DNA from 2 places in the Hoeflea sp. AS16 genome. Region 1 is predicted to be linked to the other one. Evidence: riboswitches for the same ligand, from Rfam matches in the RefSeq annotation. Region 1 holds a riboswitch; the other holds the start of a gene.
The links. A riboswitch is a leader RNA that binds a small molecule or an ion and turns the genes downstream of it on or off. The one in region 1 is predicted to bind thiamine pyrophosphate.

Region 2: linked by a shared signal. The riboswitch ahead of thiB (thiamine ABC transporter substrate binding subunit) and the one ahead of WNY80_RS05325 (YkoF family thiamine/hydroxymethylpyrimidine-binding protein) in region 1 are both predicted to bind thiamine pyrophosphate.

Annotation. Positions count from the first base shown of each region.
Region 1 is NZ_JBBMQQ010000002.1:4,365-10,118, forward strand. Features, by position in the region: gene blaOXA (class D beta-lactamase) at 1-319, opposite strand, end outside; gene WNY80_RS05310 (hypothetical protein) at 525-953, shown strand; gene WNY80_RS05315 (hypothetical protein) at 1,117-1,557, opposite strand; gene WNY80_RS05320 (diguanylate cyclase) at 1,454-3,094, shown strand; TPP riboswitch at 3,352-3,465, shown strand; gene WNY80_RS05325 (YkoF family thiamine/hydroxymethylpyrimidine-binding protein) at 3,460-4,068, shown strand; gene WNY80_RS05330 (ABC transporter permease) at 4,073-4,861, shown strand; gene WNY80_RS05335 (ABC transporter ATP-binding protein) at 4,858-5,613, shown strand; gene WNY80_RS05340 (ABC transporter substrate-binding protein) at 5,610-5,754, shown strand, end outside.
Region 2 is NZ_JBBMQQ010000002.1:144,774-150,527, forward strand. Features, by position in the region: gene WNY80_RS06010 (ATP-binding cassette domain-containing protein) at 1-36, opposite strand, end outside; gene WNY80_RS06015 (thiamine/thiamine pyrophosphate ABC transporter permease ThiP) at 33-1,622, opposite strand; gene thiB (thiamine ABC transporter substrate binding subunit) at 1,666-2,676, opposite strand; TPP riboswitch at 2,718-2,824, opposite strand; gene WNY80_RS06025 (thiamine diphosphokinase) at 2,888-3,541, shown strand; gene WNY80_RS06030 (ABC-F family ATP-binding cassette domain-containing protein) at 3,544-5,376, shown strand; gene WNY80_RS06035 (hypothetical protein) at 5,445-5,754, opposite strand, start outside.

The DNA.
Region 1 (5,754 bases):
GGGAATACCAGACCACCGAATATTTCATCCACCGGGCCGGATCGGTTGGCTGCGTCCAGTTCCTGCCGCCCCAATCTGGGTCTCCGGGCTTGAAGGGCAGAACCGGTGCGTTGATCGTGGTGAGAAAGCCTGAATCAAATCCCATCAGGCCGAGCGGGATCTTGAAGGTCGAGGCGGGGGTGACCCGGGTGCTGCAATCACCCTGGCTGAGCAACACCTCTCCGGATTCCGCATCGGCAATAAGGGTGCAGATGGTCTTCGCATTGGCGGGGGATGCCGACGAGATAAGCACGACCAAAAGCGGGAGGATGTATTTCATGGATTCGGGTCCGCAATACAGCACGGTTGGTTGGCCATAAATCGAGTTTTCGCACTGTTTTACGGCGGCCGCAACTTTGCAGGGGGCCTCGGCCTGCAAGTCACCAAGGCCACATGAACCGTTCATGAATGGTGGCTTCAGAAACGGTTCAAGCGAGGGGGATCAAGGTGAGGTCATTGAAACACACCACACCCGGAGCCAGACAATGTTCAACAAATCCATTCTCGCCCTCACCGCCGTCACCCTGACAACGCTGATGATCCAGACACCGGTTCAGGCGCGGGATTCATCCAGCACCGTCCGCGATCACCGCGGCACTGTTGAATTCAAGCTGCGTGACCACCGGGCTCCGGCGCAAGCCCAGACCCGCGACCACCGTGCCGGCAAGCAGGACAAGGTTCGCGATCACCGCAACGGCCGCAAGAATGAAGTGGTCAAGGTGAGCCGCAAGGATTGCCGCAGCGGTGCCGAAAACCTGCGCCGCTCGGGCTATCGGCAGATCAAAATGCTCGACTGCCGCGGAAGCGAATATTCCTACCTGGCCAAGAAGCACCACGCCCTGTTTGGCGCCAAGATGAACGCCTATTCCGGCAAGATCAAAGTCTCGTTCCTCGGTCCGGTGCGCTCGCACTAGACCTGGCAATTTCCAAGATTAATGCAATGAACCAGTCACAAACATCGTCAGGGAGGCCGGGGTTCGGCTTCCCTGACATCACATCACCGAACCAGTTGATGGATCACCGGGCCTGACGCAGTCAGGCGAAATGCTCTCGTGAGCTTTTGTCATGAAACGCATTTTACAAGTTACCGCCGGAAGTCCGGCGCTGGTGATAATCAATACCGCAACCCCAGCAACCGGCCAAGAAGGTCAGCAATGACAGGGCGGCGAGCGCGGACAATCCGAGAAATGAGCGACGTTTCATGCGGTGAAAAACGGGGCAAGCGGCGAAGGGCTTAAAGAGGAGGGCGCGCGGGATAGCCGCCGGACGCCGGACGGATGGCAAAGCTTCGTTAGGAAAACTCGCGTATGACTGGAGCAGAAATATCCGGACAGTGCGGCGGAAAGCCCGCTCTGCCGGATTGCCTGAAGGATTGACGATGAACTTTTCCACCCCGATCCTGCTTGTGATCGCGATGCTCGTGATCCTTTTGGTCGGACGAATCATCACGTCGCCGGAAGCACCCGGGCGAACAGCCTTCGGGCTGGCTGCCGTGGCATCGATCTGGTGGATCGCCATGGTCGTGCTTCGACTCAACAGTGCGGAACTGGCGGACAAGGTCCTCTTCAACCGACTCGCCTGGTTCGGCATCATTGCGACGCCGCTGTTCTGGTCGGCAGGTTTTCTTGATCATGCAGGCTTCAGTCAATTCACCAGGCGCCGGTCAATCACCATCATGCTCGTGATCACTGCGATTGCGGGTTTCGCTGCGTTGACGGATGGCTATCATCATTGGCTCTATGTGGAAATCATCAACATAGAACGGCCGAGCTTCTCCTACGGATGGCTGTTTTACGCGTTGTTGGGGGGAATGTATCTGTGCATGCTGATTGCCTGCCTGATGTCGATTTCCCAGTTGAAGCACGCTGCTCGTCTGCACAGGCGCCAAATGATCGCGCTCCTGGTTGCAACATGTGTGCCCTGGGCATGCAATGCGGCTTTCGTCCTGTTCGAATTCCGGCTCTTCAACGATGATCCGACGCCCTTTGCCTTCAGCGCGACCGTGCTGGCGGTGCTTTTTGCACAGCATCGCGGAAAGCTGTTTATTGCACCGCCTATTGCCCGGGACATCATTTTCTCGGTTTTGCCGGACCCGATCGTGGTGCTGGAACCGAGCGGCCTGGTTCTCGAGACCAATCCCGCGGCAGAAAAGCTGACAGGGTTCAGTGCAGATACCGTGGGAACGAAACTTCCGCCCACCCACCCGCTGATGGCCTTCATCGCAGAAGACATACAGACCGGACCCGCGAAGCCGATCATTCACTTCGACGCCATGGAAAAGACTTTCGAGGTGTCCGTCCAGCCGCTGGAGCAATGGGGCCGGCAAGGCAGTGTCATGATCGTGTTGCGCGACGTCACCGCCCGCGAAGCCGCGCAGAAAAGCCTTCTGGACGCCGGGGAAGCGCTGACGCTGCGCCTTGAAGAAAATCTGCGGCTGCAGCAAAAACTGGAACAGCAGGCTTTTCGGGACCACCTGACCGGCCTCTTCAATCGCCGTCACGCCAGCACCGTCATCCCGCCTGTGCTGGCGAGCGCGAGCGAGAATGCGCCGGTATCGTTGATCATCGTGGATCTCGATTACTTCAAGCAGGTCAACGACCGCTATGGGCACGATGTCGGCGACAACGTCCTGTCGTCCTTTGCCAAGATCCTCGGCGATAGCCTGAAAGGCGCAGAATTCGCGTTCCGCTATGGTGGCGAGGAATTCCTCATCGTGTTGCCCGCCACCGCCCGCGATTCCGCGCTCGAACGTTGTGCGCAGTGGCGGCACGAACTTGCCACCCTGACCATTGCCGAGCTGGGGGACGTCGCCTTGTCGTTCTCGGCCGGTATCGCAATCGCTCCCCAGGCCGGAACGTCATTGCTGGAGTGCACAAAGACGGCGGACATCGCTCTTTACCGATCCAAGATTTCCGGGCGCAACAAGGACACCGTCTGGGGCGAGCATCTTGACGGCATGGACCGCGGAGGGCCTGTCTCCAAGGGTCCTGCCGACGGCCACGACGGCCACGACGCCTGCACAGCCCTGTCAGGCCGTAAGGCAATGCTGCCTTGATCTGAACTTGGCAGAAGGCGCTCTGACTGGGGCTCTTTCATGCGTTTGTTGACCGGGCGAAGTCGCTGCCGACCGCCATGGTGGCGGCCCACCTGGCGCGGTAGCCGGTCACTGGTGGGCGTGTGTGGTGAGCGTCGAAAGGTTGGCGATCATGCCATGGATTGGATAACCTGCCGGCCTTGCCATCTCCAAGACAACTGAAAAACCGCAGGGAGAGACAAAAGCCCTTGCATTTGCATGCAAATCCTGTTGAATGCGCCTCACCACAGGGGTGCCGCGTAGAGCCGCGGCTGAGATGCGGGCGCCAAGCCCACGGACCCTCGAAGCTGATCTGGATAATGCCAGCGTAGCAAGGAGGAACCAAGATGTTCGCAGGCGCGCAAGTATCCCTTTACCCCATGACCGACGGGTTCGTGGACGTGATTTTGTCGTCGCTTGAGGCGCTCGATCCCTACCGCGAGCGGCTCAGGATCGAGACCGACGATATTTCCACCCTGATTGTCGGCCCACCCGAAGTGCTGTTTCCGGCGCTGCGCGATCTCTATGTCGCGGTTGCAGCCTCCCGGCATCACGTCGTGCTTCGCGCCACGCTGTCGCGCGGATGCCCCGGCGAGCCGGATGACCCGATCTGCCAGACCGGTGCATTGGCAAACCCGTCCGAACCGCTCGAAAGTCGCCAGGCCGGGGCCCTTGCCGCGCTGACTGAGGCACCGATGACCGGGGAGACCGCGCGGGCGCAGTTCTCGCTCTACGTGATGGGTGCCGGTGACCACATGGCCGAAATCATGGGCTGCATCGATTTTCTCAAACAGAGCGGCACCTTCGACCGGTCGAAGAATTTCTGCACACGGCTGATCGGCGATTCAGGCCCGGTGTTTGCCACCCTGCAGGAAGCCTTCTGCCGCTTCGGGCCACCCGCCGGTCACGTCACCATCGACCTGACGGTTTCAGCCAACAGCCCGTCGATCAGCTGATCTCATGGCTCATTCTCCGTCCGGTACTCCGGCGGCAAGGCTTATCCAGGGCCTGCCGGCCATTCTCAGTGTGCTCACCGCGCTTTGTGTGTGGGAGCTTTACGTGCGGCTGTCGGGCATCCCGGCGCTGGTGCTGCCCGCGCCGTCGCGGGTGGCCGAGCAGATCGTGGTCAACCGCGCCATGCTGTGGGCCAACACCTTGCCGACACTGCAGGCGACGCTGACCGGCTTCGCCTTCTCTGTTTCAGTGGCGTTTTTGCTGTCGCTGCTGATCGATTTCACCCCGAAGCTCAGACGGGCGCTGTTTCCGGTCTTCGTCATCAGCCAGACCCTGCCGCTGGTGGCGATTGCACCACTGGTTGTGCTGTGGTTCGGTTTCGGGCTGACGCCAAAGATCCTGCTGGTGGCGCTGGTCACCTTCTTCCCGATGCTGGTGGCACTGGTCGATGGCTACGCGTCCACCGAACCCGACATCGAGGCGCTGCTCGGCTCGATGGGTGCCTCGCGCTGGAGTATCTTCCGCCGCGCCCGGTTTCCCTCGGCAATGCCCTATTTCTTCGCCGGTCTGCGGATCTCGATCACCTATGCGGTGGTGGCGGCAATATTCGCTGAATATGTCGGCGCCCGCGCCGGCCTCGGCATTGTCATTCTCAACGCCAAGAACAGCTTTCGCCCCGACCTGATGCTGGCCGCGGTGGTGATCAGCTCGTTGCTGACGCTGCTGCTGTTCGGCGCCACTGCGCTGCTGCAACGGCTGGTCCTGGGCTGGCGCCATGCGGGGGCTGCGCCATGAATGCGCTGGACATCACAAATGTTTCCCTGACGCTGGGCGGCACGCCGGTGCTCGATGACATTTCGCTCCGCGTCGAAAAAGGCGAGTTCGTATCGATCCTCGGACCATCCGGCTGCGGCAAGTCGAGCCTGTTCCGGCTGCTCACCGGGGCGCTCACTCCGGACCGCGGCACGATCTGCGTCAACGGCGCGCCGCTGTCGTCAAAGTCCCGGGCCTTTGCCTTCATGCCGCAACGCGATGCGCTGATGCCCTGGCGGCGGATCATCGACAACGTCATTCTCGGGCTGGAAGTGCAGGGGATGGACCGGGGCGAGGCGCGGGTCAGGGTGCTGCCGCTGTTCTCGACCTTCGGCCTCGAAGGCTTTGAACAGCATTATCCGGCGCAACTCTCTGGCGGCATGCGCCAGCGCGCGGCGCTTCTGCGCACCATCGTGCAGGACCGGCCGATCCAGCTGCTCGACGAGCCGTTCGGCGCACTTGATGCGCTGACCCGGGCGGAGATGCAGGGCTGGCTGGAAAGCCGCTGGAGGCAAGCGCACTGGACCACGTTGCTGGTCACCCACGACGTGCGCGAGGCGGTGGCGCTGTCGGACCGGATCTACGTGTTTTCGCGCCGGCCGGCGCGGATCATCGCCGAATTCAACGTGCCCTGGCTACGTCCCCGCCTCGGCCGCGCGCTTCCCGCAGAAGCCAGCCAGCTTGAGGCGCAGCTTCTCGACACTCTTCTTGCTCAAACCGGAGACCGATCATGAAACACATTCTCACCGCGCTCGCACTGCTTGTTGCCGTGCCGGCGACGGCTGCCGAAAAGCTCACCGTCGCGCTCGACTGGACGCCCAACACCAACCATGTCGGGCTCTATGTCGCACAAGCCAAGGGCTGGTTCAGCGATG
Region 2 (5,754 bases), 140 kb from region 1:
AACGCCGTCAAACACAATTGCAGGTTCATGTGTCATCGTTGTCCGCTTCCGTTCCGGTTGCCGAGCCTGTCGGCCAATAGCATGAGCCCCATGGTCAACCCTCCGAGCAGCAGCGCCAGTCCGGCGGCGTCGCTGGTCCGGTAGCTTCCCAGTTTCTGGTACAAAAGCCAGGGCAGGGTCATGATCCGATCGCTGCCAAACAGCGCAATGGCACCCAGATCCCCCAGCGACAGTGCCACGGCGAAGACGAAGCCGGTCGCCAGCGCCGGCAGCATGGCCGGAATGTCGATCTGCCAGAGCCGGTTGATGCCGGCAAGGCCGAGCGACACGGCCAGCCTTCCGTTGCGGTCCATGGTGCTTGAATGCGCAGGCTCGATCACCCGCATGACGAATGGCAGCGCCATCAGCGCGTTGACCAGAATGATCACCGCCAGGGGCGCGAGCAATTGCCCCGTGCCGCCGCCAAGCATGAGGAACCATCCGGCGCCGAGAACGACGGGTGGGACAAGAAGCGTCAGCGATCCGGCCGCACCCGACAATCCCGCCAGCAAGCCCATCATGGGTGAGCGGGGCGGGGTGTCGGCCGAATAGCGGGCCCGCACCAACAGGCTGGCAAGCAGGACCGACAGGGACGCGGCGGCGACACCGATCAGCAGGCTGGTTGCCGTGGCGCGCCAGAACAGGCTGTCGCCAAGCAGGCGGGAGATATCGGCGTTCAATCCGGAAACGATCACGGCGATCATCGGTGCGCCAACGAAAAAACCACCCAGGCCGATCAGCATCGCATCCGGGACGGCATGCAGGCCGCCTCTTGCATCCGGTCGGTTCGTGGCGCCGCCCTTGGTGTCTCCGGTATCGGTGGGAACCGAGATCAGCCTGAGCGCCAGCATCACCACCAGGGTCAGGCCGACCTGCACGAGCGAGAGCAGCACTGCCCGGCCCGGATTGAAATCAAAGCGCAGCGCCTGATAGATCGCGACTTCCAGCGTGGTTGCCGCCGGTCCGCCGCCGAGCACCAGCACGAGGGTGAAGGATGTGGCGCAGAGCATGAACACCAGTCCGGCAGCGCCCGCCGCGGCGCGGCGCATGGCCGGCCATTCGACAAGGCGGAACAGGGAAAGGCCGCCGATGCCGAGATTGGCGGCGGTCTTCCAGTATTCCGGCGGCAGGCGTTCGATCGTGGGCAGGATCAGCCGGACGGCAAGCGGCAGGTTGAAGAACACGTGGGCGATGAGAATGCCGCTGAGGCCGTAGATGGAAAACGGGGTTTCGACACCAAGAACGGACAGGCCCTTGTTGGCGATGCCATTGCGGCCCCAGATCTCGATCAGCCCGAGGGCGGCCACCAGGGGCGGCAATCCAAGCGGTACGGCAAACAGGTTGATCAGCCAGCGCCGCCCCGGAAAGACGGGGCGGCGGGCAAGGGAGCGGGCCAGAGGCACCGCGAAAGCCACGCTGAGAAGGGTCGAGAGACCCGCCTGCAGCAGGGTGAAGCGGGTGATGCGGAGTAGGTAATCGCCCTGACCCGATGACAATCCGGCCCCACCGCCGTGAGACACGAGAACCGCCACCGGCACCGCCAACGCCAGGCCGACGCACAGCAGAGCGGCAATGCCTGCCATTCGTGATGTGCGGTGCTCGGCCCGGGTCAGCATGGCAAGGGGATCAGCGGCTCATGGCGCCAAGCCATTCCTCGATCCAGGCAGCACGGTTCTCCGCCACTTCCTCAGGCGAGTAGAGGAACGTCTTTTCCGGCGAGACCAGTGTGGCGAAAGCTTCCGGGAGCTCCATGGTGATTTCAGCGGCCGGCATCATCCAGTTGTTGGTGGGAATCTCGTTCTGGAAGCCCGGGGTCATCATGAAGCCCAGGAACTGACGTGCCAGATCCTTGTCCGGTGCGTTGGCGAGCAGGCCTGCGACCTCGATCTGCAGGTAATGGCCTTCGGAGAATTCGGCTGCCTGGTAGCGGTTCGTCTCCTCGGCGACCATGTGGTAGGCGGGCGAGGTGGTGTAGGAGAGAACCATCGGCGCTTCGCCCGAGGTGAACAGGCCATAGGCTTCCGACCAGCCCGGCGTGACGGTCAGGACGCGCTTGGAGAGCTTTTCCCAGGCCGCGGCGGCGTCATCGCCATAGACCGATTTCATCCACAGCAGCAGGCCCAGGCCCGGCGTCGAGGTGCGCGGATCCTGAATGACGATCTTCTGGTCCGGGTCGCCTTCGACCAGGTCCTTGAGGCTTGCTGGCGGAGTGGCGATGGTCTCGGTGTCATAGATCACGGCGAAATGGCCGTAGTCATAGGGAATGAACACCTCGTCGCTGAAGCCGCCGGGAACGGAAACCGCGTCTGTTGACAGGCCATGGTCTTCAAACAGGCCGGTGGCCTTGGCTTCGGCAACCAGGTTCGTGTCCAGTCCGAGCACGATGCCTGCCTCGGCCTTGTCACCTTCGAGCTTGAGGCGGTTCAAGAGTGCGACGCCATCGGCAACGCCGACCCATTTGAGATCGCAGCCGCACTCGGCTTCAAAGGCTTTCTCGATCTTCGGGCCGGGACCCCATTCGGCAATGAAGCTTTCATAGGTGTAGACCGTCAATGTCTTGTCGGCACTGATGGCGGGCGTGGCGAAGAAGGGAAAAAGAGCTGCCAGTGCAGCAGGGACAAATCTGTAATTGCGCATTGGATCGCGCCTCCTTTGGTTCAGAAAAAACAGGAATAGGCGCGATGTGCACGTCTAATCCCTCCGCCGGTACAAACCGGATCAGGTTCTTCGGGTTGACCATCTGGTCTCTCAGCATGGCAGACGCCAGGCACCCCGTTAGAGCGAGACAAGACATAGAATTTCTTCCAGACGCTGGCAAGTGCGCGCAAAGCTGCTATTGGCTTGCGCCATGAGTTCACATTCCACTTTTGCAATCCTGCTGGGCGGGGCGCTCGAGATTGACGACCGGGTTCTGGCACTGACCGGGGGCGCGCGGGCGATTGCTGCCGATGGCGGCATGGCGCACGCGCAAGCGCTCGGGATGACGCCCGAATTGTGGGTGGGCGATTTCGATTCAACTTCCCCTGATCTGACCACACGGCATGCGGCTATCCCGCGGCTGCCGTTCCCTGCGGAAAAGAACTTCACCGACGGCGAACTGGCCATCGAACAGGCGATCGAGCGTGGCGCCACCCGGCTGATCCTGGTCGGCTCCTTTGGCGGTGCGCGCACCGACCATGCGCTGTCGCACCTGCTGCAGGCCGTTACGCTTGCCGAACGGGGACTGGATGTGGTGCTGACCTCCGGCGTGGAGGAGGCGGTTCCGCTGCTGCCCGGATCGCGCGATCTCGATCTTCCCGCCGGGTCGCTGTTTTCGGTTGTTGCATTCACGGCGCTGAACGGGCTCAGCCTGTCGGGGGCGAAGTATCCGCTCGACAATGCCGATATTGCATTTGGCGCGTCACGCACCATCTCGAATGTGGCCGAGGGGCGTCTGACCGCCAGCCTTGTGTCCGGACGCGCCCTCATCGTCGCCCGCCCTCATGATTTTTCCGGAGCCTGAGCATGGCGCCTCCCATTCTGAAACTTGACGACATCACGCTTTCCTTTGGAGGGACGCCACTGCTTGACGGGGCGGAGTTGCAGGTGGAACCGGGCGACCGGATCTGCCTTGTCGGTCGCAACGGTTCGGGCAAGTCGACACTGCTGAAGATCGCCGCCGGACAGGTTGAGCCACAATCGGGCGAGGTTTTCAGGCATCCGTCCTCGACCATCCGCTACCTGCCGCAGGCACCTGACTTCGAAGGCTTTTCGACGGTTCAGGCCTATGCGGAAGCGGGGCTTGGCCCGAGCGACGATCCGCACAGGGTCAGTTATCTTCTCGAGCATCTCGGCCTTGACGGGGAAGCCGATCCGCAGACGCTTTCGGGCGGCGAGGCCCGCCGGGCGGCGCTTGCGCGGGTGCTGGCGCCGGAGCCGGATATCCTGCTTCTGGACGAGCCGACCAACCATCTCGACCTGCCAACCATCGAGTGGCTGGAAGAGGAACTCACGCGCAGCCGCGGTGCGCTGCTGGTGATTTCGCATGACCGGCGGTTTCTTGAACGGGTCAGTCGGGCCACCGTCTGGCTCGACCGTGGCCGGTCGCTCAGGCTTGATCGTGGGTTTGCGCATTTCGAGGCCTGGCGGGATTCCGTACTGGAAGCCGAAGAGCTGGAGCAGCACAAGCTCGGGCGGCAGATCGAGCGCGAGGAGCACTGGCTGCGCTATGGCGTGACGGCACGGCGCAAGCGCAACATGCGGCGGCTGTCGGATCTCAAGACCATGCGGGCCGAGCATCGCGGTCACAAGGGTCCGCAGGGGCGGATCAATGCACAGGTTGCCGAGAGCCGCGATTCGGGCAAGCTGGTGATAGAAGCGGAAGGCATCTCGAAGAGCTATGGCGATGCGCCGGCAGTGGTGCGCGATTTCTCGATGCGGATCAATCGCGGTGACTGCATCGGTATTGTCGGCCCCAACGGCGCGGGCAAGACGACGCTTCTGAAAATGCTGATCGGCGAACTTGAAACCGACACCGGCTTTGTCCGGCACGGATCGAAGCTTGACATCGCGGTTCTGGACCAGCGCCGCGAAGTGCTCAATCCGGACGAAACACTGGCGCATTATCTCACCGACGGGCGTGGCGACAGCCTGATCGTCAATGGCGAAGCCAAGCATGTCACCGGCTACATGAAGGATTTCCTGTTCCAGCCGGAGCAGGCACGGACCCCGATCCGCAACCTGTCGGGCGGCGAGAAGGCGCGGCTGGTGCTGGCGCGGATCCTGTCGCGGCCTTCCAACCTGCTGATCCTCGATGAGCCGACCAACGATCTCGACATGGAGACGCTGGACCTGCTGCAGGAAGTTGTCGCCTCCTATCCGGGAACCGTGATCCTGGTCAGCCATGACCGTGATTTTCTCGACCGGACGGTCACATCGACCCTGGCGCCGGCGAATCCGTCGCAACCGGACGGGCGATGGATCGCCTATGCCGGCGGATATTCCGACATGCTGACGCAACGCGGCACGGAGGCGCGGGAGAAAAAGGCCCGGGCGGCACAGGAGGCCGGCAACACGGCTTCGGCGCCCAAATCCCAGGCGGCCAACCGGGATTCATCGCGCAAGCTTTCCTACAAGCAGAAATTTGCGCTGGAGTCGCTTCCCGGCAAGATCGAGGAAGCGCAGGCCAAGCTCGCGAAAATCGAGGCGGAAATGGCTGATCCGGCGCTGTTTGCCAAGGACCCGGACGGGTTTGCGGCGCGCGCCAAGACCCATGATGCGCTCAGGAGCGAGATCGAGGCGATGGAAGGCGAATGGATGGAACTCGAGATCCTGCGAGAGGAAATCGAGGGCAGCTGACAAGAAAGTTGCGCTCAGCGGAGGCCGCTTGAGCGCAACATGCATTCACCAGCGCAGGGGCTGATGTTTCAATCGGCCTTTGTGACCGAAGCGATGACGAACGTATGCAGTTCGTCCGCACCGTGATCGCGGATCGAGATGTATTCCCCGGTCTTGAAGACGTGGTTGGAGAGCCGGAAACCGGTTTCGTCATCACTTTCGTCGGCGGGGTCATAGTCGAATACCCAGCCGCCTTTCGGATGATGGACGAGATAGCCCAACTCGGAGCGTTCACCATCCCAGAAGCGCACAACGGTTGCCGATGACGGATCCTTTTCCCAGGCTTCCTTGTCGAGATGACCGTCCTTATCCAGCGGTGCATGGATGTCATAGCCGCGA